Regions from separate parts of the Luteococcus japonicus genome, predicted to be linked through region 1. Evidence: riboswitches for the same ligand, from Rfam matches in the RefSeq annotation. Region 1 holds a riboswitch; each other region holds the start of a gene.

Region 1 (7,877 bases):
GACGAGGCCGAGCTGGTGGCCCGCACGGGCGCGGGGGCCACAATGCGCGAATGCTGGTCCGCCGGCGGACGCAAGCAGGGCATCGAGCCGGGGGACCGGGTCTACCTGCTGGAGCGCTGCGAGGGGCTTCCCCGTGGCGTGCGCGGCAGTGGCGTCGTCTCCAGCCGCATCTTCCAGGGCGAGCACTGGGATGACCCGAACCGCAACGCCAACTACATCGACATCGACTGGGACCTGGTGCTGGAGAGCGACAAGGCCATCCTGCTGGACATCCTGCAGCGCGATGTCCCGGGCTACGCCTGGACCCCGCGCAAGAGCGGCGTGGAGCTGCACCAGCCGATGGCCGGGGAGATGGACGCCCTCTGGGCCCGCCATGTGGGTGAGGACGCCCCCGCCCTGGTTGACGTGGAGGTCGGCTGGAGCGTCGACGACTCCCGCCGTCGCGTGCTCAGCACCGCCGCCCGGGACCGGATCCGTGAGGGCTTCGAGGAGGACGGCTGGGAGGTCGCCGACACCAATGAGGACCGCCCCTATTGCGCCGTGGCCTTCCGGGGCGGGGAGCAGCGCTACCTCTTCGCGAAGGGTGCCGAGACCGTCGGCCGCCCGGTCTTCCTGACCTCCGGCGAACTGGAATTCGTCAAGGAGAACCCGGAGACGTGCGTGCTGGGCGTGCTCAGCGACGTCGAGTTCGAGCGCGGCAGCATCGTCGAGGGCAGCGAGGGCATCTTCACCGTCGTCCCGCTGACCCATGAGGAAGAGGCCTACGTGCCGGTCCTCTACCGCCACGAGCCCCTGCCGAAGGAACCGACCAAGGGCTGATCCGCCCAGGACGCGACGAAGGCCCGCAACCGGGAGGGGTTGCGGGCCTTCGTCGTCGTATGGGCCGGTTGCTCAGGCGTTGACGAGGTCGCGGCGCCCGGTGCGGTGGTCGTCGTCGAGTGCCACGGTGCAGGGGGCGCCCCTGCCACCGGGACAGTTGCTCCGGGCTCGGGTCGAGGATGACCGCGGTGGCGGCGCTGCCCGTGGCACTGAGGGTGATCGCCCAGGCCAGCCAGGGCAGAAACCAGTAGCCGAGGCCCACAGGTCGATCGGGTCGATGTGGTTGCGGTGTGGTGCCAGCATCAGGACGGCCACCAGTGCCAGGCCCAGCTGATTGCCCTGGTGCCATGCGCGCAGGTGGACCGGGACGAGCCCGGCCAGCACCATCGGCACCCAGATCCCACGCCCGTGGCGCGCAGGCCGGTCCGGATGGCTCCCCGGATGGTGCCGGGCAGTGTCAGGTCCTCCTCCGCCCGCCGTGGCCAACTGGCCTGCGCCCGGCGTGGCTGCGTACGGCGGCGCGCAGGTGGACGATGGAACACCCCCACAACATGTCAGGTGTGCAAGCCTTTTGCCAGCCGCGCGGGTACTGGCTCAGTGCTGCAGCGGTGGGTGCAGGTCGCTCATCCGGAAGCGTTGCCGGGCCCCGACGGCCAACACGTCCAGGGCCAGCGTCGTCAGCCCGATCACGGCCAGCACCAGCACGTCGCGGGTGAAGTGGCTCCACAGACCGCCGGAGATGACCACCCGGAAGGCGTCGATGGAATAGGTGATGGGCATGAAGGGGCTGATCCAGCGGAAGAAGGGCGGCAGGATCGCGGCCGGATAGGTGCCTCCGGTGGAGGCCAACTGGAGGATCAGCCAGACCAGGAGCAGGGCGGAACCGGGCAACCCCAGGGCGGTGCGCAGGAAGTGGGCGATCACGCTGAAGACCAGCGCCACCAGCAGAGTCAGCCCGACGGTGGCCAGTCCGTGCACCGGGTCCAGGCTGAGCGTCATCCACACCGTCGCCAGCATGACGAAGGCACCCGTCGCGGCCACGGTCCCGAAGGGGACCCAGGCGCTCAGCGCCAACCGCAGGGGGTTCATCCGGCCCGACAGCAGGCGGCCGGAGATGGGGCGCATCACCAGGAAACCCGAGATCCCGAAGACCCACATGGCGATGGAGAAGAAGAGCGGTGCCAGGCCGCGGCCGTAGACGTGCGCGGGGTTCTCCACCAGCGTGTTGACGTGTGCCGGCTTGCTGAGCACCTGGGCGGCGCCGTCGGCCTGCTCGTCGGTCAACGCCGGGATCTGCTTCACGCCATCGGTCAGGCCCTTGGTGAGCTGCTGTGAGCCGGACACCAGCTGGCCCAGGCCCTTGTCCAGTTTGGTCATGTTGGTGTCCAGGGTGGTCAGGCCCTCGTCCAGCTGTCCCATCCCGGTGGACAGTTGGCTGATGCCGCCGCCCGCCTTGGCCAGACCCGCATTGAGGGTGCCGGCCCCCGTGGTGGCCCTGTCGATGCCGGCGTGCAGGGTGCCCGCGCCAGCGGCCACTTGCTGGGCGCCGGCGTTGAGCTGCGTCAGCTTGGCCGAGGCGTCCTTGAGGTCCGTGGCGGCCGCCGAGTCCTGCACCCGCTGGTTCAGCAGCGAGGAGCGGGTCGACGCCCGGGTGGCGGCCGCGGCCACCCGCTCGTTGCGGGCCTGTGCCTCGGCGAGCTTCTTCTGCGCATCGGTGTAGGCGGTGGAGTCGGCGACGCCGGGCACACTGCCCAGGGTGGCCAGGGCCTGCTCCACGGCGTCCAGCCGGGTGTCGACGGAATCGGTCGCGCCGTTCACGTCGGAGCTGACGGCCTGGATGTCGGAGTCGATGGCCGCCGAGTCCTTCTTCACCTGGCCCTGGACCTCTGCCGCCCGGTCCAGTACCGGCACCACGCCGTCGGCCAGGGTCTGCGTACCTGCCGCCACCTGTTCGGCGCCGGTGGCCAGCTTCTGTGAACCCGTGCCCAGCTCGGACAGGCCGGCCTGCAGGTCCGTGCCGCCCTGCTCCAGCTTGCCGAACTGGCTGTCCAAGGTGCTGGCGCCGGTGGCCAGCTGGGCGGAGGCGTCGGAGGCCTTCGTCGCGCCGGTGGCCAGCTGGGCGGAGCCGTCCTTGGCGTCGGTGAGCCCGGTGGTCAGCTTGTTGGAGCCGTCACGGGCCTCGACCATCCCGTGGCGAATCTTGTCCAGGTTGGCGAAGACGGCCTCGAAGTAGGCCTGGACGGCCGTCTCGTTGACTGCCATCTCGATCTTGTTCTGCGCCTGCCCGGTCACCGAACCGATCACGAAGCCATTGGCGTCATTGCGGTGCATCGAGATCTCCGCGCGTCGCGGATGGTCGCCTGAACCACTGACCAGGTTGGCCGAGAAGTCCTTGGGGACGTGCACCGTCAGGTAGTAGCGGCCGTCCCGCAGGCCGTCCTCCGCGTCGGCGGCGTCGGTGAGCCGCCAGCCGAAGTCCTGCTTGGACATCAGGTTCTCGGTGAAGTCCCGCCCGGCGTGCACCTGTTGCTTGTTGTAGGTGACGCTCTGGTCCTCGTTCACGATGGCCACCGGCAGGTCCGCGAGGCGGCCATAGGGATCCCAGTTGGCGGCCAGGTAGATGGAGCCGTAGATGACGGGCACGAGGGTGGCGAAGATGAGGGCGAGCTTGGGCAGCAGGCCCCGGAAACGTCGCAGCTCGAAGCGGGACAGCAACATCAGGCGTCCTTGGTGGTGTCAGTGGGGTCAGTGGGGGCGTCAGGAGTGTCAGGGGTGTCAGGGGTGTCAGGGGTGTCAGGGGTGTCAGGGGTGTCAGGGGTGTCAGGGGTGTCAGGGGTGTCAGGGGTGTCAGGGGTGGGGTCGGCTGGGCGAGTGGGGATGGGCCGGGTGGGCGAGGCCTGGTCCTGCGCGTGCCGCGGCAGGTGCAGCACGAAGCCCGCGTCCTGGGGCAGTGTGGGCTTGTCCAGGTGCCAGACGACGGCCTTCGCCGGCAGCGGGCTCTGGTCCAGGGCGCTCATCACCACGTGCTGCCCGTCCTCCAGGAGGATGTCCAGGCCATCGTGGATCCATCCGAGCTGGCGGTCGGTCAGCGACTCGTCGATGTCGTCGAGCACGACATAGCGGCTCGGCGCGAGGCAACCCAGTACCAGCGTGAGCAGGGTCCGCTCGACGGCGGGCATGCGGTCCACCCACTGCTCGGGGTCGAAGCGGTGGCCCAGCTCCCGCTCCAGGTGGGCGAAGCGCTCCCGGCCGCGGCGCACCCCGATGCCCTCCGCGATGGCTCGCTCGTCGCGTGACTCACCGATGGTCAGATTGGGCTCCAGGTCCGCCAGACCGGTGATCCGGGCCACGGAGACCTCCCGGCGCAGCTTGCGGGGGTGGGCGATGCCGTCGATCTCGCCGACGGTCAGTTCACCCTGGACACCCTTGAGGCGCCCTGCCAGGGCCAGCAGCAGGGCCGAACGGCCGGAGCCCTGCTGGCCGGTGACGACGCCGAGCTGGCCGCGGGGCAGGTCCATGTCCACCGGGCCGAAGACCATCGACGTGCGCCCGGCCATCTCCAGGCCACGGGCCTGCAGCAGTGTCTCGTCCATGCCCGCAATATATTCGCACCAAACAGTGTAGAGAAATGCTCTTTCTTCGCTGGGACTCAGCTTTCGATGGCGCCGCGGACCCGGGTGACCACCCTGCCGCCCACCCAGATGTCGCTCCCGTCGTCGTGGATCCGCACCCGGCCGGCGCGTCCCACCTGACCTCCCTGGGCCGCTACGTAGGTACTGCCCACCAGGCCGCGCTCCCGCAGCCATTGCGCCACCGCGCCGTTCAGTGAGCCGGTCACCGGGTCCTCCCGGTCATCGGTGATGGCACGAACCTCGTAGGCGGCATCCCGTCCCGGCTCTTCCAGGCCCACGAGGCCGACCTTTGCGTCAGCACGGTCCGCGCGGGGACGCACGGCACGCACCGCCTCGGCACTGCTCAGCTGCACCATCCGCCAGCCGGGGCCGTTGTCACCCCACGCATGGGCGACGACGTCCTGGGGTGACAGGTCCAGGACACGCAGCAGCTCGGCGAGTTCGTCGTCGGGCAGCGGGCCGGCACGCAGGCAGGGCGGGGTGGCGAAGGACAGCTCGTCGTCGGCGACGCGCACCGGCACCAGGCCGGCGCCGCACTCCTGGACGACCACACCGGGGGTGCGGGGCTGCCCGTCGAGCTCCAGCCAGGCGCGGGCCGTGCCCAGCGTCGGGTGCCCGGCGAAGGGGAACTCCTCGAAGGGCGTCATGATCCGTACCCGGTAGTCGGCCTCCGGGGTGGTGGGCCGGAGCAGGAAGGTGGTCTCGGAGAAATTGGTCCACGACGCGATGGCGCGCATCTGCTCCGTGGTCAGGCCGTCGGCCTCGGCAACCACCGCGAGGGGATTGCCGCTGAAGGCGGTGGTGGCGAAGACGTCGATCTCGAAGAAGGGATGGCGCATGCCCACCATCCTTGCGCGCCTGACCAGTCCATCGGGTCCGGGCCGCGGTGCCTGTGCGTCGGGTCCTCTCCCTCACAGATCAAGCTACGTGAGTTGCGCCACCCCGCACCCACACACCCGCACCCACACACCCTCACCCCACGCCCACGGCTCCGTGGCTGTGCCCCCCGGCAGCCACTGGCGGCCCGACGTGCGATAGCCTTCCGAGAAGGACGCGGGGTGCCACGCAGGTGGCTGAGAACAGACCCGTCGAACCTGATCTAGTTCGGACTAGCGAAGGGACGTCTCTTCAATGAGCACATCCGTCATTTCCCCGGCAGAGCTTGCCGATTCCCTGCGCACCCTGCGTGCCCAGACCCCGTTGGTGCAGTGCCTCACCAACATCGTGGCGGCGCAGTGGACGGCGAATGTCCTGCTGGCGGCCGGTGCCGCGCCCGCCATGGTGGACAACCCGGAGGAGGCCGGGGTCTTCGCCGGCGTCTCCTCCGGCGTGCTGGTCAACACCGGCACCCCCTACAAGGAGACCTACGACGCGATGCGGGTGGCCTCCGCGGCCGCCCACAGCGCCGGGACCCCGTGGGTGTTGGACCCGGTGGCCGCCGGCGGCCTGCCGGTGCGCACCGCCTTCGCCGTCGAGGTACTGGCCAACCGTCCGATGATCATCCGCGGCAATGCCTCCGAGATCTCCGGCCTGTCGGGTGGGGCCGGCGGCCGCGGCGCGGACTCCACCGCAGCCCCCCAGGAGGTGCTGGACCTCGCCCACGAGCTGGCGCGGAGCACCGGCGCCGTGGTGGCCGTCTCCGGCGCAGTCGACCACATCACCGACGGGGAACGGCTGGTCCGGATCCACAACGGCCACGAGGTGATGACCCGGGTGACGGGCGTGGGGTGCAGTCTGGGCGGCCTGATGGCGGGCTTCGCGGGTGTCAGCGAACCGCTGCTGGCCGCCAGCGCCGCCACCGCCCTGATCTGCGTCGCCGCGGACAATGCCGTCGCCACGAGCCAGGGGCCCGGGAGCTTCGCCGCAGCACTGCTCGACCAGCTGGCCCTGGTCACCCCGGAGGAACTGGAAGAGAAGGTGAGGTTGTCATGAAGCCCACGTGGGCTGAGCGCCCCCTCACGTCGGCTGAGCTTGTCGAAGCCATGAGCGTCTACCTGGTCACCGACACCGGCATGTGCGGTGGCCCCGATGGAGTGGTCCGCACCGTCGCCGCGGCCGTCGACCACGGCGCCACCTTCGTCCAGGTCCGGGACCCGGACATGCCGGACGAGGACTTCCTGGCGCTGGCGAAGGGCGTCGTCGAGGTGGTGGCGGGCCGGGTGCCCGTCGTGCTGAACGACCGCGTGCACCTGGTGGGCGCTTCGGGAGCGGACGGGGCGCACATCGGGCAGGGCGACATGCCGCCCGAGCAGGCGCGGGAACTCCTGGGGCCCGACGCCATCCTGGGCCTGTCCGTGGAGCGCCGCGAGCTGGTGGAGGCGGCCAACGCGCTGCCGGCCGGGACGCTCGACTATGTGGGGATCGGGCCGGTGTGGGCGCAGCAGACCAAACCGGATGCCCAACCGCCGATCGGCCCAGACGGGCTGGCCGAGCTGGCGGCGCTGAGCACGGTGCCATCGGTGGCCATCGGTGGCATGGGGGGCCCCGGGCGGATCGCCCCCATCAAGCCGACGGGGGCTGGAATGGCGATCGTCAGCGCCATCTGCGCCGCCGAGGACCCCGGTGAGGCCACCGCAATGATCGTGCGGGAGTGGCAGGAGGCGACGGCATGATCCCCAAGGTGCTGACCATCGCCGGCGTCGACCCCAGTGGCGGCGCGGGAATCTTCGCGGACCTCAAGGCCTTCAGCGCGCTGGGTGGCTACGGGATGGGCGTCGTGTGCGCGTTGACGGCGCAGTCCACCACGGGTGTGACGGGTGTCTCCGGCGTCGAGCCGGGCTTCGTCTGGCAGCAGTGGCAGACGCTGGCCGATGACATCCTTCCCGACGCGATCAAGATCGGGATGCTGGGCAGCTCCCCGGTGGCCGAGGTCGTCGGACGGATCATCGACGACTACCACGTCCGCGGCGGGGAACACGTCGTGCTGGATCCCGTGATGGTGGCCACCAGCGGCGACCGCCTGCTGGACCGCGAGGCGGAGGCTGCCGTGCGGGCACTGGTCCCGAAGGCCTCCCTGATCACCCCGAACCTGCCCGAGGCGGCGGTGCTGCTGGGGGTCGACGAGGTGACCGAGGCCTCCGCGATGGCGGGCCAGGCCAAGGCGCTGCTGGAGCTGGGGGCTCAGCGGGTGCTGCTCAAGGCCGGGCACCTGGCGGGCGGCGAGATGGTGGACATCTACGCGGACGCGCAGGGCGTCGCGGAATTGGCGGCACCCCGCGTCGAGACCGTCAACACCCACGGCACGGGCTGCACCCTGTCCTCGGCCATCGCGACCCTGCGGCCGCAGCGCGACGGCTGGTTGGAGGCCGTCAGCGACGCCAAGACCTGGTTGACCCACGCACTGGAGCACGCCGACGAATTGCACGTCGGCCACGGGCACGGGCCGGTGCACCATTTCTGGAACCTCTGGGAGGACTGACATGAGAT
Region 2 (7,877 bases), 150 kb from region 1:
CCGGTGCCGCGGTGGCAGCCTGGGGCCGGCTCGGCTACCCCAGGCGCGCGCAGCGGCTGCACCGCGCCGCCACCGTGATCAGCGAGCAGCACGCCGGCCGAGTGCCCGGGACCCTGGAGGAGTTGCGGGCCCTGCCCGGCGTCGGGCAGTACACGGCGGCCGCCATCCTGTCCTTCGCCTTCGGCGGGCGCGCGGTGGTGCTGGACACCAACATCCGTCGCCTGCTCTGCCGCGTGGAGGACGGCCGGGAGTTCCCGCCGGACTCGGCCACCGCCTCGGAATGGCGCCGGGCGGAAGACTGGCTGCCCGACACCGACGAGCGCGCGGCGCACTGGGCGGCCGCGTCGATGGAGCTGGGAGCGCTGGTCTGCACGGCCCGCAGTCCGCGCTGCGAGGACTGCCCCGTCAAGGATTCCTGCCGCTGGCGGGCCGCCGGACACCCGCGGCACGACGGACCCCCGCGTCGCACCCAGGCCTGGCACGGAACCGACCGCCAGTGTCGCGGGGTGCTGCTTGACCTGGTCCGCCAGAACCCCGAGGGCGTCACCGTCGAGGTGGCGCTTGGGGCCTGGGCGGAACGGGTTCAGGCGGAGCGCTCACTGGCCGGGCTGCTGGCCGACGCGCTGGTCCGCGACGACGGTGGCCTGCTGCGGCTGTGATCCCCACCAACGCCAGGCCAGCACCATCAACAGCGCGGTGGTGAGCAGCAACTGGCCGCGTTGGACGAGGCCCATCATGTCCATCCGGACGCCGGGCAGGTGGGCGGCGAGGGTTGCCGCCAACAGGCCCAGCCACAGCACGAAGAGCGCGCCGAGCACCATGCGGCCCTCCCACCCGATCCAGCAGCGCACCCGCTGACGACGCCACAGCAGAACCGCGAAGGCCACGCCGAGGGCCGTGACCGCCACCGTGCTTGTGCCGGTGTGCGCCAGGTGGGTCCACGGCACCTGCCAGCTGGCCTCCCGGGCGGCGCATTCGGCGTCGCGGGTGGCCACACAGCTCATCGGACACAGGGAGTCGGCGACGGTGGCCAGCCCGAAGAGCGCCAACAACCGGAAGGCCCAACGCTCGTGACGCCAGCTCGGGCTCCTGCGCAGCAGGAGCAGGGCCACCAGGCCGGCCACCGTCATGCTCACTCCCGCCAGGGTGTCGCCCATGCGGAAGAGCAGGGCGTGGGGTTCACCGTTGGCCCCCAGCTCGCTGACATAGGAGGTCCGGGGCGAGAGCTTCGTCGGCAGCAGGAGTTCCAGCAGCCACACGGAATAGAACAGGCCGCCCAGCATCATCAGCCCGGCCGAGACCCGTCGCGCGCTCCTCATGCCAGCAACGCTAGGAGTCTGTCGGGTCAGCATCCGTCCACCATAGGGCCTGTCCGGGGGAAACCCGGGTCGTAATGACTGCTAGCCTCATGGGTGCACACGGGAGTCCGGAGCACCGGGCTGAGAGGAAGGTTTCGCACCTTCGACCGTCGAACCTGATCTGGATCATGCCAGCGCAGGGAGGCCTCTTGCGGCAACCGAAGGCCGGCTGCCACCCGTGCCCATTCCTCGAGAGGGCACACGAATGAGCACCATCACCGAAGACCCCACCCGTCCCCGCAGCAGTTCCGGCTGGCGCGTGGTGGACATCGTCGTCGCCGCCATCCTGGGCGTTGCGGTCGGCGTCATCTTCTGGGCCTTCAACAACACCGTCGCCACCGTCTGGGGGCCGCTGGAGGCTGTGCTGCCCGGCCTGGCCGGTCTGATCACTGGCGTCTGGTTCCTGGGCGGAACGCTGGGCGGTCTGGTCATCCGCAAGCCGGGCGCCGCCCTGCTGGTGGAACTGTTGGCCGCCACCGTCTCCGTGCTGCCCGGCAACCAATGGGGCATCACCACGCTCTACTCCGGCCTCGCCCAGGGAATTGGCGCGGAGATCGTCTTCGCGATCTTCGCCTGGAAGCGCTGGAGCCTGCCGGTGGCAGCCTTCGCCGGAATCGGCTCGGCACTGGGCGCCTTCGTCAACGAGTACTTCCTGATGGGCAACCATGCGAAGAGCTTGGCCTTCAACGCCACCTATCTCGTCTGCCTGGTCATCTCCGGTGTGCTGCTGGCCGGAGGACTGGCCTGGGTGCTGATGAAGGCCCTGGCATCGGCCGGGGCGCTCGATCGCTTCGAGTCCGGCCGCGAGACCCGTCGCGCGGTCTGACGCCGATGATCGTCGCCGAGGGTTGGGGTTGGCGCCACGCGAGCCGACGCGACTGGGCGGTACGCGGGGCCAGCTTCACCATTGGCGACGGTGAGCGGGTCCTGCTGCTGGGGGCCTCCGGCGCCGGCAAGTCGACGCTGATGCACGCCATGGCGGGCGTGCTGGGCGGCGCCGATGAGGGCGAGGAGGAAGGGCGTCTGCTCGTCGACGGAGCCCATCCCACCCGACGCCACGGCCACGTCGGGCTGGTGATGCAGGATCCGGAGACCCAGGTGGTGCTGGCCCGGGTGGGCGACGACGTCGCCTTCGGCGCGGAGAACCTGGGCGTGGCTCGCGACGAGATCTGGCGACGGGTGGACGAGGCCCTGGACGCAGTTGGTCTGGACGTCGGCCGTGACCGACCCACCACTGCCCTGTCCGGCGGCCAGAAGCAGCGGCTGACCATCGCCGGAGCCCTGGCGATGCAGGCGAAGGTCCTGCTGCTGGACGAACCCACCGCCAATCTGGACCCCGAGGGTGCCCGCGAGGTGCGCGACGTGGTGGCCCACCTCAGCCGGGAGCGCGGGACCACCCTGGTGGTGGTGGAGCACCGGGTGGAGTTGTGGGCGGACCAGGTGGACCGGGTGATCGTGCTCGCTCCGGGCGGGGGGATCCTTGCGGACGGTGCGCCCGGCAGGGTCTTCGTCGAGCAGCGTGAGGCCCTGTTGGCCGCGGGCGTCTGGGTGCCGGGCGTGGACATCCCCTCGACAGGCTCGGGGAACGGAGAAGGAAGCACGGCCGGGCCTGCCGAGGCCCCCTGGGCCCTGCGCGGCGAAGCACTGGCCATCGGCCACGACCCGCAACATGTCGTGCAGCACGCGCTCGATGTCACCATCCCCGCAGGACGCTCGACGATGATCACCGGCCCGAACGGCGCCGGGAAGTCCACCCTGGCACTTACCCTGGCCGGTCTGCTCCCCCGGCTCGACGGCCGCGTGGTGGCGGCCGGGGAGCTGCGTCCCGCCCGCGTCCTGGGCCCACGGCACTGGGGCAGGCGCAGGCCGGTGGATTCCTCTGACCCCGGCACCTGGTCCTCGCGGGACCTGATCACCCGGATCGGGACGGTCTTCCAGAGCCCGGAGCACCAGTTCGTCGCCACCACGGTGCGCGACGAGCTCGCCGTGGGCCTGCGAGCCCTGGCCGCCGTCGACCCGCAGTGGACCACCCAGCGCATCGACGAGCGCGTCGACGAACTGCTGGCAATGCTGCACCTGTCGCGGATTGCCGGGGCCAATCCCTTCACGCTGTCCGGCGGCGAGAAGCGCCGCCTCAGCGTGGGGACCGTGCTCGCCACCGGGCCACGGGTGATCTTCCTCGACGAACCCACCTTCGGGCAGGACCGCAACACGTGGCTGGACATGGTGGCGCTGGTGCGGGCCATGCTGGACCAGGGGCGCGCGGTGGTCAGCATCACCCACGACGCGGACTTCATCACGGCCCTGGCCCAGCACCGGATCCATCTGGAGCCGCAGCGATGAGCCGTCCCCGAACCCTGCTGGAGCGGCTCAATCCCGCGACGCTGCTGTTGCTCGCGGTCATCCTCTCCGTGCCCTTGGTGGTGACCCTGGACTGGGTGAGCGCCAGCGTGGCACTGGCTCTGGAGGTGGTGGCGCTGGTGGCCTGCCGGGTTTCCCTGCGGCGGATCCTGCGCAGGCTGGCCCCGCTGTTGCTGATCGCCCCGCTGGGGGCGATCAGCATGCTGCTCTACGGCCAGACGTCCGGCCGCATCTGGTGGCACTGGGGGCCAGTGGTGGTCAGCGACGGTTCGATCAGCCTGGCCGTGGCCCTGTTCATCCGCATCTTCGCGCTGGCTCTGCCGGCCGTGATGCTCTTCGCGGACATCGACGCCACCCGGATGGCCGACGGCCTGGCCCAGGTGGTGCGGCTTCCGGCCCGGTTCGTGCTGGGCTCCCTGGCGGGCTTCCGGATGCTGGCCCTGTTCACCTCGGACTGGCGGGTGCTCGGGCAGGCACGGCGGGCCCGCGGGCTGGGCGACGACGGGCGGCTGCGGCGCTGGGCACTGATGAGCTTTTCCCTGCTGGTCCTGGCCCTGCGACGAGGCGGGCGGCTGGCCACCGCCATGGAGGCCAAGGGTTTCGGGGCACCGGTCGAACGCACCTGGGCCCGGCCCTCGCGCGTGGGTGCCGCCGATGCCCTGGCGGTGTTGGTCTGCCTGGCCATCGCGGCGGCATCCCTTGCCGCGGCAGCACACTTCGGGACCCTGATGACAGTCCTGTCATGAGCGGACCGGTGCGCAGGATCATTGTCGACGGCGGCTCCGGGGCGGGCAAGACCACCTTCGCCCGGCGACTGGTGGAGCGCTGGGGCGTGCTGTGCGGTGAGTCGGTGCAGTTGGTCAGCCTGGATGACTGCTACCCGGGGTGGCATGGACTCGCGGCGGCCTCCCGGATGGTGGTGGCCGACATCCTGCGCGCCCATGATCCCGGTTACCGACGCTGGGACTGGGAACGTCGGGAACCGGCGGACTGGGTGGCGCTGGATCCCGGGCTGCCGATGGTCGTCGAGGGATGCGGGGCACTGACCCACGATTCGGCCCGGTTGGCGGATCTGTCCTTCTGGTTGGACATGCCCGCCGACGAGCGTCGCAGCCGCGCGTTGGCCCGCGACGGTGCGAGCTACGAACCGTGGTGGGAGGTCTGGGCCGCCCAGGAGGCCGAGCACTGGCGACGCCACGAGCCGCAGCGCCTCGCCTGCATGGTCGTGATCCCCCCGCACTGAAGACCTGCTGAGGCCCATGCCCTCCGCGCCCACGTGGACTAGGACTTTCATCGGCTCCGTCGGGGCCCGTGCCGAGCCACCCCTGTACCGGGACAGCTGGAGCCCGTGGCGGAGGCCGCGGGATGGTCTAGCCTCCTGCCCGGTGGCCGCTACGGCCGGCCGCCGCGCGGGCGGGGGTCCGCGTGCTCTCGGGGGGAGCGTCTCGCCACCCAGACCCAAGGATCCCCCACATGTCCTCCCCCATTGCCCGGCTCGTACTGGCCAGCTGCATTGCCGGCAGCCTCTCCGCCGTCGCCCCCGCCGATGCAGCCACCGCATCGTCCGTGAAGTGCCAGATCGTCCGGTCCCCGGTCGTCGGCGGCTTTGCGTGGCGCGGGATGCCCACCCGTCGCACCAGCAACACCGCGGTGGCCAAGGCGACGGTGCACGAGCTGACCCACCACGTCGAGTACCGCACCACCGCCCGACAGCGGGCACGCCTCTACGCGGACCTCGGCATTCGCAATCCCAGCGGCAACTACTTCGCCTTCAACGATGGCTACTACTACTCCGGATCGCTGGCCCGTTGGAAGGCCTCGCCGCGTGAGCGGCTGGCCGAATCGGTGGTGAACTGCACCTACGGGTCACCGAACCACAAGGGCATGAAGCAGGTCCCGCGCGGCAAGTGCAAGCCCTTCCTGTCACACTTCCGCCAGGCTCTGGCACAGGCCCGCTGACCCGCGGGCACCGGCTGCGTCAGGCCGTGGGGTCGAGCCGCGGCCGGAGCCAGGGCCGGCCATCAAGTCGAAAGCAGAAGACTGCCAGGGCACCGTAGGCAGCCAGTTCGACCAGTGCACCCAGGAGCCGCAGAGCCACCCAGCCGGATGTCCCGCCCAGCGTGGCGTCATGACCGGCGATGGCGGCGCTGAGGCTCCAGCCTGCTGCCATGGCGCGCCCCACCAGCACTCCCGCCATCAGCACGGCGAGCCGCCGCGCCATGTGCACCAGGTGCTGATCGCGCCCTGTCGAGGCCGCCGCGACGCCCATCAACATCCACCAGGTGGCGGCGAGCGCCGCGAGCCCTTCGCCCAGGCCCACAGCGTGGAGCAGCACGTCCCACGACTGTTCGCTGAAGAAGAGCGCCATCGTGATGCTGCCGAGGATGCCTGCCAGCAGGGCCGCCTGCTTGGCGCGCGTGAAATCCACCGAGGCCTCCGGGTGCGCGAGCGCCTGCTCCTCGACGACGGCATAGGCAATGGCCCAGCCCGCGACGTCAGGAAGCACGTCGAAGCCGTTGAGGCTGGGATCCAGCCCCACCAGGAGCATCGCCCAGCCGAGTAGGCGCATCGTCATGACAGTGACCATATTGCCTGACGTGCGGTTCCGGACCGGGGCGCACCAGAAGTTGATGCCCTTCGTGTCCCGTGCGCCTCCAGAGCGGCATCTGCTCAGGCGACACCGTACCCAAGACGCATGGGATACATGCTTTCGACTATATCTTTTGGGGTGTGACCATTCCTGGACCTGAAGCGCTCCCTGCCCACGCTTTCGCCGAGCCTCCCCCCGTGCGCGGTCGGCGCGGGCTGGGCCGACGCTGCGGCCGGACGTTGGCGGCCGCGTGGTCGCTCGCCACCTGGCGCTGGCTCGTGGCCGCGGGAGTCCTCCTGGTCATCTTCCCTCGAACCGTTCCGAATGCCACGGGCGACCGGTCCGTCTTCCTGGCTGTAGCCGAGAGGCTGCTCCAAGGGGATCGGCTCTACGCAGACGTGTGGGACAACAAGGATCCACTGTTCTTCTGGTCGCTGTCCCTCGAGCGGCTGGTGTGGCCGGAACAGTGGGACGTGCTGGGAGAGATCGCATGGATCGGCCTCGCATGCCTCGGCGTCTGGCACTGGTCCCGGGCACTGGGTTCGGACCAGTTGCCGGCATGGTGGGCAGCATGTGTCGCAGCACCGCTCATCATCACCGGCGACTCGTACATTGCCGGAATGACCTCATTGCCCGGCACGGCGCTGGGGATCCTCGCCCTGGGCCTCGCCGCCCGCGAACGATGGACCGCCGCTGGCACCGTGGGAGCCCTGCTGTGCTTCACAAAGATGGTCGTCGCCCCGATTGCCCTCGTGGGCGCGCTACTGGTGATCCAAGGCCGCTGGCGCAAGGCTCGGGGCTTCTTCTCTGCGGCTGTCCTGGTAGGGCTGACAATTCTGGCGGCCCTGGCCGCCACGGGCAGCCTGGGTCCCTGGATCACGACCCAGGGGAAGAATTCCGCCTACGCGAACGGGATGATCAGCCACGGCTTCCTACCCGGTGTCGCCGCCCAACTGGCCGCGGACGGGGCCCCGGCATGGGTCATCCACCTGACGCTGGCGCTCACCGCCACCACGATGACCATCATCACCACCACGGGCCTGCTGGCCATCTGGGCGCGACACCGCAATCCCCTGGGATCCCGAGTGCTGCTGTGGATGACGGTTGCAACTGTGCTCGTCGCCTCACTCACCACGATCTGGCCCCACCATCGCCAGATCTTCTACCTCCCCGCACTCGTGGCCCTGGGAGTGGCCACGGCCCTGGTCCCGGCCGGAAATCGACGAATCCTGGCAGCCACCATGGCCGCCGCGACGGTCCTGAGCGGATTCAACCCCCAACTCCTCGTGCATGACCGCTACGAGTTCAGGGGTCGACTGGCGGTAGCCGCCTCACAGCCTGCCGAGGGCCGGGCCCTGGCGAGCCTGGGACCCACGGGAACCTTCGCGCGAGTGGGAGGACCTCGACGGGCTGACTTCCGTGGAGCGGAGGGATGGCACCTTGCCTGCCCCCAGTTCCACCACTATCCATTCACCCCACCAGCAGATCTTGACGCCACGGTGGCCTGCCTCCCATCCGCCGATGTCATCATCGTGGCCTCCAACATCGCCATCAGCCCCCGCAACAAT
Region 3 (7,877 bases), 410 kb from region 1:
GCCGCGCACCAGGGCCTCGGGATCTGCCGCCTGCATCACGTGACGCACCATGCACACGCCGGCGATGCCCGTCCCGGCAAGGGCCTCGACGTCAGCGGGCGTGACGTCGCCGATGGCCAGGACCGGTATGCGTGATGCCTGCACCAGCGGCCGGTATCCCTCGACGCCCAGTGGCGCACGTCCCGAGTCCTTTGTCGGGGTGGGGCGGAAGGGCCCGGCACCCAGGTAGTCGACGACGCCCGCCTGCTGCTGCGCGCGCTGCACCAGCTCCAGTGTCCCAGTCGTGAGACCGACCAGTGCGTCGGGGCCGAGAATCTGACGGGCCGCCTCGACGGGCAGGTCGTCCTGCCCCAGGTGCACGCCGTGCACGGCGGCCCCGGCCCGGCGGGCCGCCCAGGCAACATCGGTTGCATCGTCCACCACGACGCGGGTGTCCGGATTGGCTCGCTCCACAGCGGCTGCCACGGCCGTCACCAGGGCCAGCAGCTCCCGGTCACCACCCTGCTTGTGCCGCACCTGCACCACGCCGGCGCCACCCCGCGCGGCAGCCGCGGCCACCTCGACGGTGCGCCGGTCATTTCCAGAAGTCACCAGGTACATCCGCCAGTCGGTCATGAGACGCTCGCTCCTCGTTCCACCTCGTCGCCGTCCAGCTCGAAGAGCTGGTCCACCAGTTCCACCTTGAAGGATCCCGGCCGGGGGCAGGATCGCGCCGCCCGCTCCCCCACCACGCCGAGCCACACCGTCGCCGCGACGGCGGCATCCAGCGGACTGGCGACGCTGCAGCAGGCCGCCGTCAGGGCGCCCAGGGTGCAGCCCGTGCCGGTGACCCGGGTCAACAGCGGGTGCCCGTTGCTGACCCGGACCTCACGGCGGCCGTCGGTGATCACGTCCTGGGCACCGGAGATGGCCACCACGGTGCCGTACCGAGCCGCGATCGTCCGGGCCGCGGCCAGGGCCTCGGCCGGGTCCGCGGTGGAGTCGGCTCCCCTGCCACCCGTCGAGTCCCCGGCCAGGACCAGCACCTCCGAGGCATTGGCCCGCACGACGCTCGGCCCAAGGGCCAGCAGCTGGCGGGCCAGGTCCACCCGCACCGGGCTGGGCCCGATGGCGGCCGGGTCCAGGACCCATGGCACCCCCAGTTCACGCGCCACCTCCACCGTGGCGGGGATCCCGCCCCTGCCGTCGGTGCTCAGCGTGCCGAGGTTTGCCAGCAGGGCATCGGCGCGGCGCACCACGAAGGGCGCCTCGTCGAGGGTCTCGGTCATCATCGGGCGCGCCCCCGCCGCCAACAGCGCGTCGGCCACCAGGTTCATGCTGACCGCCGCCGTGAGGCAGTGCACCAGAGGTTCCCGGCCGCGCACGCCGCGCACCACGGCCCCGGGGCCGCTCACACCGCCACCTGCTCGATCTCGGCCGGCGCCAACCGGGGTCCCAGCGCGGCCCCGAGCGACACCAGCGCAGAGCCCGCGATGAGCACCAGCACCACGGCGGCATTGCGGCTGGTCCCACCGGCCAGCCACGGAAGCCAGTAGGGATAGAGGGCCGGCAACACGATCGACGCGGAATATGCGGTGCCGTACCCGGTGGAGCGCACGTGGGCGGGAAAGGCCTCGCTCAGGTAGGCGCCGACCGGCCCGTAGGCGGTGACGGTGAGCACCTGCGCCAGCACCGCGCCGACGATGAGCCCCACCAGCCCCGGCCCCGTGCCCATCATCCACAACCAGGCCGCGGAGCCGCCGACGGCGGCGATCGTCGTCGCGAAGAGGAAGTAGCGTCGCCGGCCGACCAGGGTCGACAGGTGCCCGGTGAGCGCCATCACCAGCGCCTGTCCCACCGACGCGAAGCCCATCACCACGGAGGCCCGGCCCGCCGAGAGCCCGGCGTCGCTGACCAGGCGTTGCCCGAGCAGCAGCACCACCATCTGGGTCATCAACCACAACCCGCTCATCAGGCAGAACATCCGCCAGAAGGCGCCCCGCCACGGCCCCAGCACCACCTCGCGCAGGCTGCCACGGGTACCTGCCTCGTCGATTCCCGGCCGCACGGCCCGGGTGGCATCGGCCACGTGTCGCCGGTAGAAGACGAACATGGCGCAGGAGGCCAGCCCGCCCGCAACGAAGGGAAGGCGCCATCCCCAGGCCGCATAGGACTCCGGCCCCAGGGCCATCAGCATGCCTGCCGTGACGAAGGCGATCGTCGCCTGCGCACAGGGTGCCATCGCCATGATCAATCCACTGAACAGCCCCCTGTGGCGCGGCGCGCTCCACTCCATGGCCAACGGCACCGCCGCCGAGTACTCCCCGGCAATGAACATGCCCCCGACGAAACGCAGCGCCACCAACAGCGCGAAGGTGGCGCCGCCCAGCACCCGGTGCGTGGGCAGCGCCGCGATCAACAGCGTGCAGGCCGCGGTGCCGGCGATGGCGACGGCCGTCGTGCGGGTGCGTCCGGCCCGGTCCGCGATCCGTCCGAAGACCGTCGCGCCCACCGGGCGGCCCAGCAGCATCGCCATCACGACGATGGCCGTGCCGGAGGACGCGGCGCTGGGCCCCGCAAGGGTCTTCATGGCCGGGGCCAGGGCCAGCGCCGGCAGGAAGATGTTGACCTGGTCCACGTAGTTCCCGATCACGCCGCCGGTGAGGGCGGCGCGGCGATACGTCGCCCGGCTCACCCGCGGGGCCGCTTCGACGAGCGTGTGGGCATGGATCTTCGTCATGACATCTCTCTTCCTTCGCCGGCATGATCCGGGCAGGTTCGGACGGTCCGAGCGGCAACAGCTCGATCTCAGCCCTCTGCCGAGGGCTCCCGTGGGATGTCCCACACCCTAGCGGTGTGTGAGGTGTGGCCCGCGCGACGGGCATCAGGTGACAGGCGGGTGACGGATTGCTCAACGCGGGATGAGATGAACCCGAAGACTTGCTGAATCGGCTTCGGAGAAGCTGAAAGAACCCCGGTCAAGGGCCAGAATCGCCCCTCGCATCGACCAATCTGGGTGTCATGTCCGCACTGATTGGAATCGTCGTCCTCGCCCTGTTCTGCCTTGCCTTGTTCGTGGCGATCCCCTTCCTGCTCGCCCCGCTCGTCCTGATCGGCATGTACCTGCACCGTCGTCGTGAGCTGGCCCCCGAGACCCGAGCGCAGCAGATCCCGGCGCGCGCGGCCACCGTCGCCAGCAGCCGTGAGGAGGAACGCGAGGCCGCTCGGGGCATCGCCCAGGCCGCCTGAGCACAGGGGCCGAGGCCTCGGGTCAGTGCGGACCACGAGGCGTCTGTCCCCTACTGCGCCGTCCTCAGATGTCGCGCAGCAAGAGGCCCCAGGCGACCAGCTGCTGGACGCCCTGGTCATTGACGTCCTCGACGGACTCGTCCCAGTCCAGCGCGCGCATCAGCTGCGCCGCCTCCGCATTGCGCTGCTCCACGGGAAGGCTGAGCAGGCGCATGAAGGCTGCCTCGTTCTCCTGTGCCTTTGACGGGTCGACGTGGTTGAGGGCGCCGACGGTCATCCCGAGCAGCGCACCGATCATGAAGTCATCGGGCTGGTCCATGCAGGCGAACCTATCGGACGCGGGCCAGCGGGATGTCCCGCTCCCCCGCCCACGCCTCCCAGTCCGCCACGCTCCGGGCTGCGAAGAGGGTCTCCAGCTCCTCCCGGCTCCCCTCGACGCCCAGCTCGGCGCGGGTCCGCTCCCAGAAGTGCGGCTCCAGCGCGGCCAGGGCCACGTAGCCGTCGGAGGCCCGGTAGATCCCGTAGCCGGGCAGGGATCCGCCAAGGATCCCGTCGGGGGTGGTCAGGCCGTGGCGGACCGGGTCACCCATCATCTGGGCGAGATCACTCAGCGCCACCTCCCGCAGGCTTCCCCGCCCCGTCCGGCTCGCGTGCAGCACGGCGGCGAGTGCCTCCCCGACGGCCCGTTCCGCGCTGTTCAGGTCCGCCAGCAGGATCCTGGGCATCGACGGGGGCTGCAGTGTCCCTACCTCCGCCTGGTAGGTGAGGTCATGCTTCCGCGGGATTTCGCCGAAACCTAGCGCCGTGCGCAGGTGCTGCAACACCGTGCGGTCCAGTTTCGGATGGCGGAGCCAGCTAGGCTGGCCGCACGACAGCACCGCCGCTGAGGAGACGACATGTCCGTGGAGATCGAACGCAAGTTCCGCCTGCCCGAGGGCGGCCGGATCAGGGCACTCGACGGCGTCACACTCGGCGCGGGGGACGAACTGTCCCTGCGGGCAGTCTACTTCGACACGCCTGACCTGGTGCTGGCCCGCCGCGGCATCACCCTGCGGCGCCGCACCGGCGGACACGACGAGGGGTGGCACCTCAAACTGCCCGGCGAGGGCCATGCCCGTGAGGAGATCGGCGCCGAGATCCTGCCCGGTGCCAGCACCACCCGCGTCCCCCACCTGTTGCGCAGCCACGTGGCCGATGTCGTCAAGCGCGCGCCGCTCGTGCCCGTCGCCCGCCTGGACACCGCCCGTCGCGAGACCCCCTGCTCGATGAGGGAGGAACCACCGTTGCCCTGCTCTGCGAGGACCAGGTCACGGTGCGCCGCGGCACCGAGGAGCACGCCTGGCAGGAGGTGGAGGTGGAACTCACACCCGCCGGGCACGAGGGGGACCTCGACGCGATTTCCCGGGCCCTGGAGGCCCAGGGCGCCCAGGCACAGCCAGCCACCTCGAAGCTGGTGCAGGCGCTTGGCAGCCTCTTGACACAGCGCACGGAGGACCAGCCCCGGAGCGCCGCCCAGGTGATCGGGGACTACCTCGCCACGCAGGTGGGCATGGTCCAGGCGATGGAGCCGGAGGTGCGCGCGGACGCCCCCGACGCCGTGCACAAGCTGCGGGTGGCCTGCCGTCGGCTGCGCAGTGTCCTACGTGTCTATCGCGCCCTGATGGATGCCGAACGCACCGAGCCGCTGCGAACCGAACTGAAGTGGCTGGGAGAGGTGCTCGGAGGGCCCCGCGACGCCGAAGTCCTCCGCGAACGCCTGCACGAAGGGCTGGACCTGATGCCCGACGAGGGCATCCTCGGCCCCGTGCGCGAGCGGTTGGCCACCGAGCTCGACGCCCGTCATGCGGCCGCGCACGCCGCCATGGTCGCGGCCCTGGACGAGGAACGGTACGCGGGGCTGCTGGAAGCCCTGACGTGCCTGCTGACGGACCCGCCCTTCCTGCCGGGGGCGGAGCGTCCGGCCCGGCAGGTGCTGCCCCGCCATCTGGACCGCGCCACCCGCCGGGTCTCCATGCGCTGGGCCGCGGCGTGCGCGGCGAAGCGCCCGGAGAAGATGGAGTTGGCGCACGAGGCTCGCAAGAAGGCCAAGGCCTCGCGCTATGCGTGGGAGGCTGCCATCCCGGCACTCCCGAACGCGGAGCGGGCGGCGGCCGCCTGGAAGCAGGTCACCGAGTCACTGGGTGTCGCGCAGGACACCGTCGTCTCCCGGGCACGTCTGCTGGAACTGACCGCCGCCGCCGGGGAGGCCGGGGAGCCCACCTTCACCTACGGTGTGCTCTACGGGCGTGAGCTGGCCCACCAGGACGACGCCCGTGGGGTGGCGGACCGTGCCGTGCGGATTGCCCGACGGGCATCGCGCACCCACTGATCCACCCTCAGGACTCGCGACGGTGGTCCACGGGGCGCCCGCCGCGGCCGGTGCGCAGCGCGGCGCGGCTCATCATGTGCGAGGCCACCGGCGTCGTGACCAGCTGGAAGAAGGCCACCAGCACCAGCATCCCGATGTCGAAGCCGGAGCGCAGCCCCAGCCCGACGCCCAGCATCACCAGCACCACGCCCAGCACCTGCGGCTTGGTGGCAGCGTGCATCCGGCTCAGCAGGTCACCGAAGCGCACCAGGCCGATGGACGCGCACAGGCACAGGAAGGCGCCCGCCAGCATCAGCAGGCTGGCGGCCAAGTCCAGCGCGACGTTCACGGCGCCACCTGCTCATCGGCGTCCTTGGCCACGAACCGGGAGATGGCGACGGTGGACACGAAGCCCAGCAGGGAGACGGTGATCAGGATCGGCAGGGTGGAGGTGTCCTTGGTGATGACGGCCTCCAGCCCCAGCGCGCACACGATCACGGCCACCAGCACGTCATTGGCCAGCGCCCGGTTCAGGACGGTGGGACCCGCCACCATCCGCGCGAGTGCCAGCAGTGCTGCGGCGGCCAGCATGATGCCGGTGGCCCAGTGGATGATGCTCATCATTCCCCTTCCTGCATGGTGCGCAGCAGCCGCGCCTCGGTGGCGCCGCTCCCCGTCGGCCTGGTGGCGACGCTGAGGGCGGCCTCGACGCGGTCCTCCAGTGCCCGGACCTTGGCGCGTTCCAGCGACAGGGCCTCCGGATCGGTGATGTCCAGGACGTGCAGCGTGAGGATGCCGCTGTCCTGGTCGAGGTCGATCACCACGGTGCCGGGCACCAAGGAGGTGAGTTCGGCGACGATGGTGCGACGCAGGTCGTCGTCGAGGCGCAGGCGAAGGTCGATCAGTGCACCCCTGCCGATCGGGGCGGGCCGCAACGCCAACCACGCCACATTGGCGCTGGCCAGCACCAAGTCGGTCAGGAAGCGCAGCACCAGCCGGGCCAGACCGAGCGGCCGGATCCGCAGGGTGGAGATCATCGGGGGCATCGGGAAGAACCACAGGATGCCGGCCGCGAGCAGCAGGCCGAAGAAGAGGTTGGCCCAGCTCAGGTGGCCCATCAGCATCAGCCAGACGGCGGTCAGGCCGATCAGCGGCAGGGGGCGCAGGCGTCGCAGGATCATCGCCCGGCCACCCCCAGCACGTCGGCGACGTAGCCGGCCCGGTCGCCCAGTTGGGTGGCGGCCGCGTCGGTGTAGGCGAACAGGGGTCCCGCCACCACGGTGAAGACGCACGAGACGGTCACCAGGGCGGCGGTGGGCCACACGATGCCGCGGGGCAGGGGCCGGGAGGCGACGAGTTCCTCCGCCTCGTCCCCGATCAGGTCCACCAGCGCCCCGTCGTCATCCTCCATGGCGGCCCGCGGACCGCGCCAGAAGGCACGGCCCCAGACACGGCTGATGGCGTACAGGGTGAGCAGGCTGGTGACCAGGGAGCCGCCGACCAGCAGGTAGGCCAGGCTGGTGCCCGACTGGGTGCCGGCCCGCAGCAGGCCCACCTTGCCGAGGAATCCGGACAGCGGTGGAATCCCGGCCAGGTTCAGGGCCGGGAGGAAGAAGAGCAGTGCCAACCCCGGCGCCATCCGCAGGAAGCCACCCAGGTGGCTCAGCGACGTGCTGCCGCCGCGGTGCTCGATCAGCCCGGTGACCAGGAAGAGGCAGGTCTGGATGGTGATGTGGTGTGCGGCGTAGAAGATGGCCGACGACAGGCCCAGCTCGTTGCCGATGCTGATCCCGAAGACCAGGTAGCCGATGTGGCTGACCAGGGTGAAGGAGAGCAGTCGCTTGATGTCGTCCTGCGCCAGGGCCCCGAGGATGCCGACGACCATGGTGAGCAGCGCGGCCACCAACAGCAGCTGGTCGTAGCCGTCGTCGGGGAAGAGCAGGGTCTGGGTTCGGATCATCGCGTAGACGCCCACCTTGGTGAGCAGGCCGGCGAAGACGGCGGTGACGGGCGCCGGCGCCGTCGGGTAGGAGTCGGGGAGCCAGCCGGACATCGGGAAGACTGCGGCCTTGATGCAGAAGCCCACCAGCAGCATGCCCTGCAGGAGCTGGGCCGTGGCGGGGGCCAGGTCGTCGAGCCGTCCGGCCAGCTGGGCCATGTCGACGGTGCCGGTGGCGGCGTAGATGAGGCCGATGGCCAGCAGGAAGACCAGGGAACTGAGCAGGTTCACCACCACGTAGTTGGCGCCGGCGCGCACGCGGGACTCGGTGCCGCCCAGGGTGAGCAGCACGAAGCTGGCGAA

What was found. A riboswitch is a leader RNA that binds a small molecule or an ion and turns the genes downstream of it on or off. The one in region 1 is predicted to bind thiamine pyrophosphate.
Region 2: it holds a riboswitch for thiamine pyrophosphate, as region 1 does, so the genes downstream of both, EDD41_RS07410 (ECF transporter S component) here and thiM (hydroxyethylthiazole kinase) in region 1, are expected to answer to the same signal.
Region 3: it holds a riboswitch for thiamine pyrophosphate, as region 1 does, so the genes downstream of both, EDD41_RS06100 (MFS transporter) here and thiM (hydroxyethylthiazole kinase) in region 1, are expected to answer to the same signal.

The regions. Positions count from the first base shown of each region.
Region 1 covers NZ_RKHG01000001.1:1,661,763-1,669,639, reverse strand. Annotated here, with positions in the region: gene EDD41_RS08135 (hypothetical protein) at 1-819, shown strand, start outside; gene EDD41_RS08130 (hypothetical protein) at 892-1,212, opposite strand; gene EDD41_RS08125 (YhgE/Pip family protein) at 1,414-3,537, opposite strand; gene EDD41_RS17140 (ATP-binding cassette domain-containing protein) at 3,537-4,412, opposite strand; gene EDD41_RS08115 (PhzF family phenazine biosynthesis protein) at 4,469-5,290, opposite strand; TPP riboswitch at 5,496-5,589, shown strand; gene thiM (hydroxyethylthiazole kinase) at 5,583-6,383, shown strand; gene thiE (thiamine phosphate synthase) at 6,380-7,063, shown strand; gene thiD (bifunctional hydroxymethylpyrimidine kinase/phosphomethylpyrimidine kinase) at 7,060-7,869, shown strand; gene EDD41_RS08095 (TenA family protein) at 7,871-7,877, shown strand, end outside.
Region 2 covers NZ_RKHG01000001.1:1,510,576-1,518,452, forward strand. Annotated here, with positions in the region: gene EDD41_RS07400 (HhH-GPD family protein) at 1-659, shown strand, start outside; gene EDD41_RS07405 (DUF998 domain-containing protein) at 597-1,319, opposite strand; TPP riboswitch at 1,409-1,518, shown strand; gene EDD41_RS07410 (ECF transporter S component) at 1,564-2,184, shown strand; gene EDD41_RS17785 (ABC transporter ATP-binding protein) at 2,190-3,701, shown strand; gene EDD41_RS07420 (energy-coupling factor transporter transmembrane component T family protein) at 3,698-4,465, shown strand; gene EDD41_RS07425 (AAA family ATPase) at 4,462-4,962, shown strand; gene EDD41_RS07430 (hypothetical protein) at 5,193-5,678, shown strand; gene EDD41_RS07435 (hypothetical protein) at 5,698-6,294, opposite strand; gene EDD41_RS07440 (hypothetical protein) at 6,507-7,877, shown strand, end outside.
Region 3 covers NZ_RKHG01000001.1:1,251,429-1,259,305, forward strand. Annotated here, with positions in the region: gene EDD41_RS06090 (thiamine phosphate synthase) at 1-615, opposite strand, end outside; gene thiM (hydroxyethylthiazole kinase) at 612-1,394, opposite strand; gene EDD41_RS06100 (MFS transporter) at 1,391-2,719, opposite strand; TPP riboswitch at 2,713-2,822, opposite strand; gene EDD41_RS06105 (hypothetical protein) at 3,001-3,228, shown strand; gene EDD41_RS06110 (hypothetical protein) at 3,293-3,547, opposite strand; gene EDD41_RS18115 (CoA transferase) at 3,558-3,953, opposite strand; partial or broken gene EDD41_RS18120 (CYTH domain-containing protein) at 4,125-4,424, shown strand; gene EDD41_RS06125 (CYTH and CHAD domain-containing protein) at 4,541-5,596, shown strand; gene mnhG (monovalent cation/H(+) antiporter subunit G) at 5,604-5,924, opposite strand; gene EDD41_RS06135 (MrpF/PhaF family protein) at 5,921-6,199, opposite strand; gene EDD41_RS06140 (Na+/H+ antiporter subunit E) at 6,196-6,756, opposite strand; gene EDD41_RS06145 (Na+/H+ antiporter subunit D) at 6,753-7,877, opposite strand, start outside.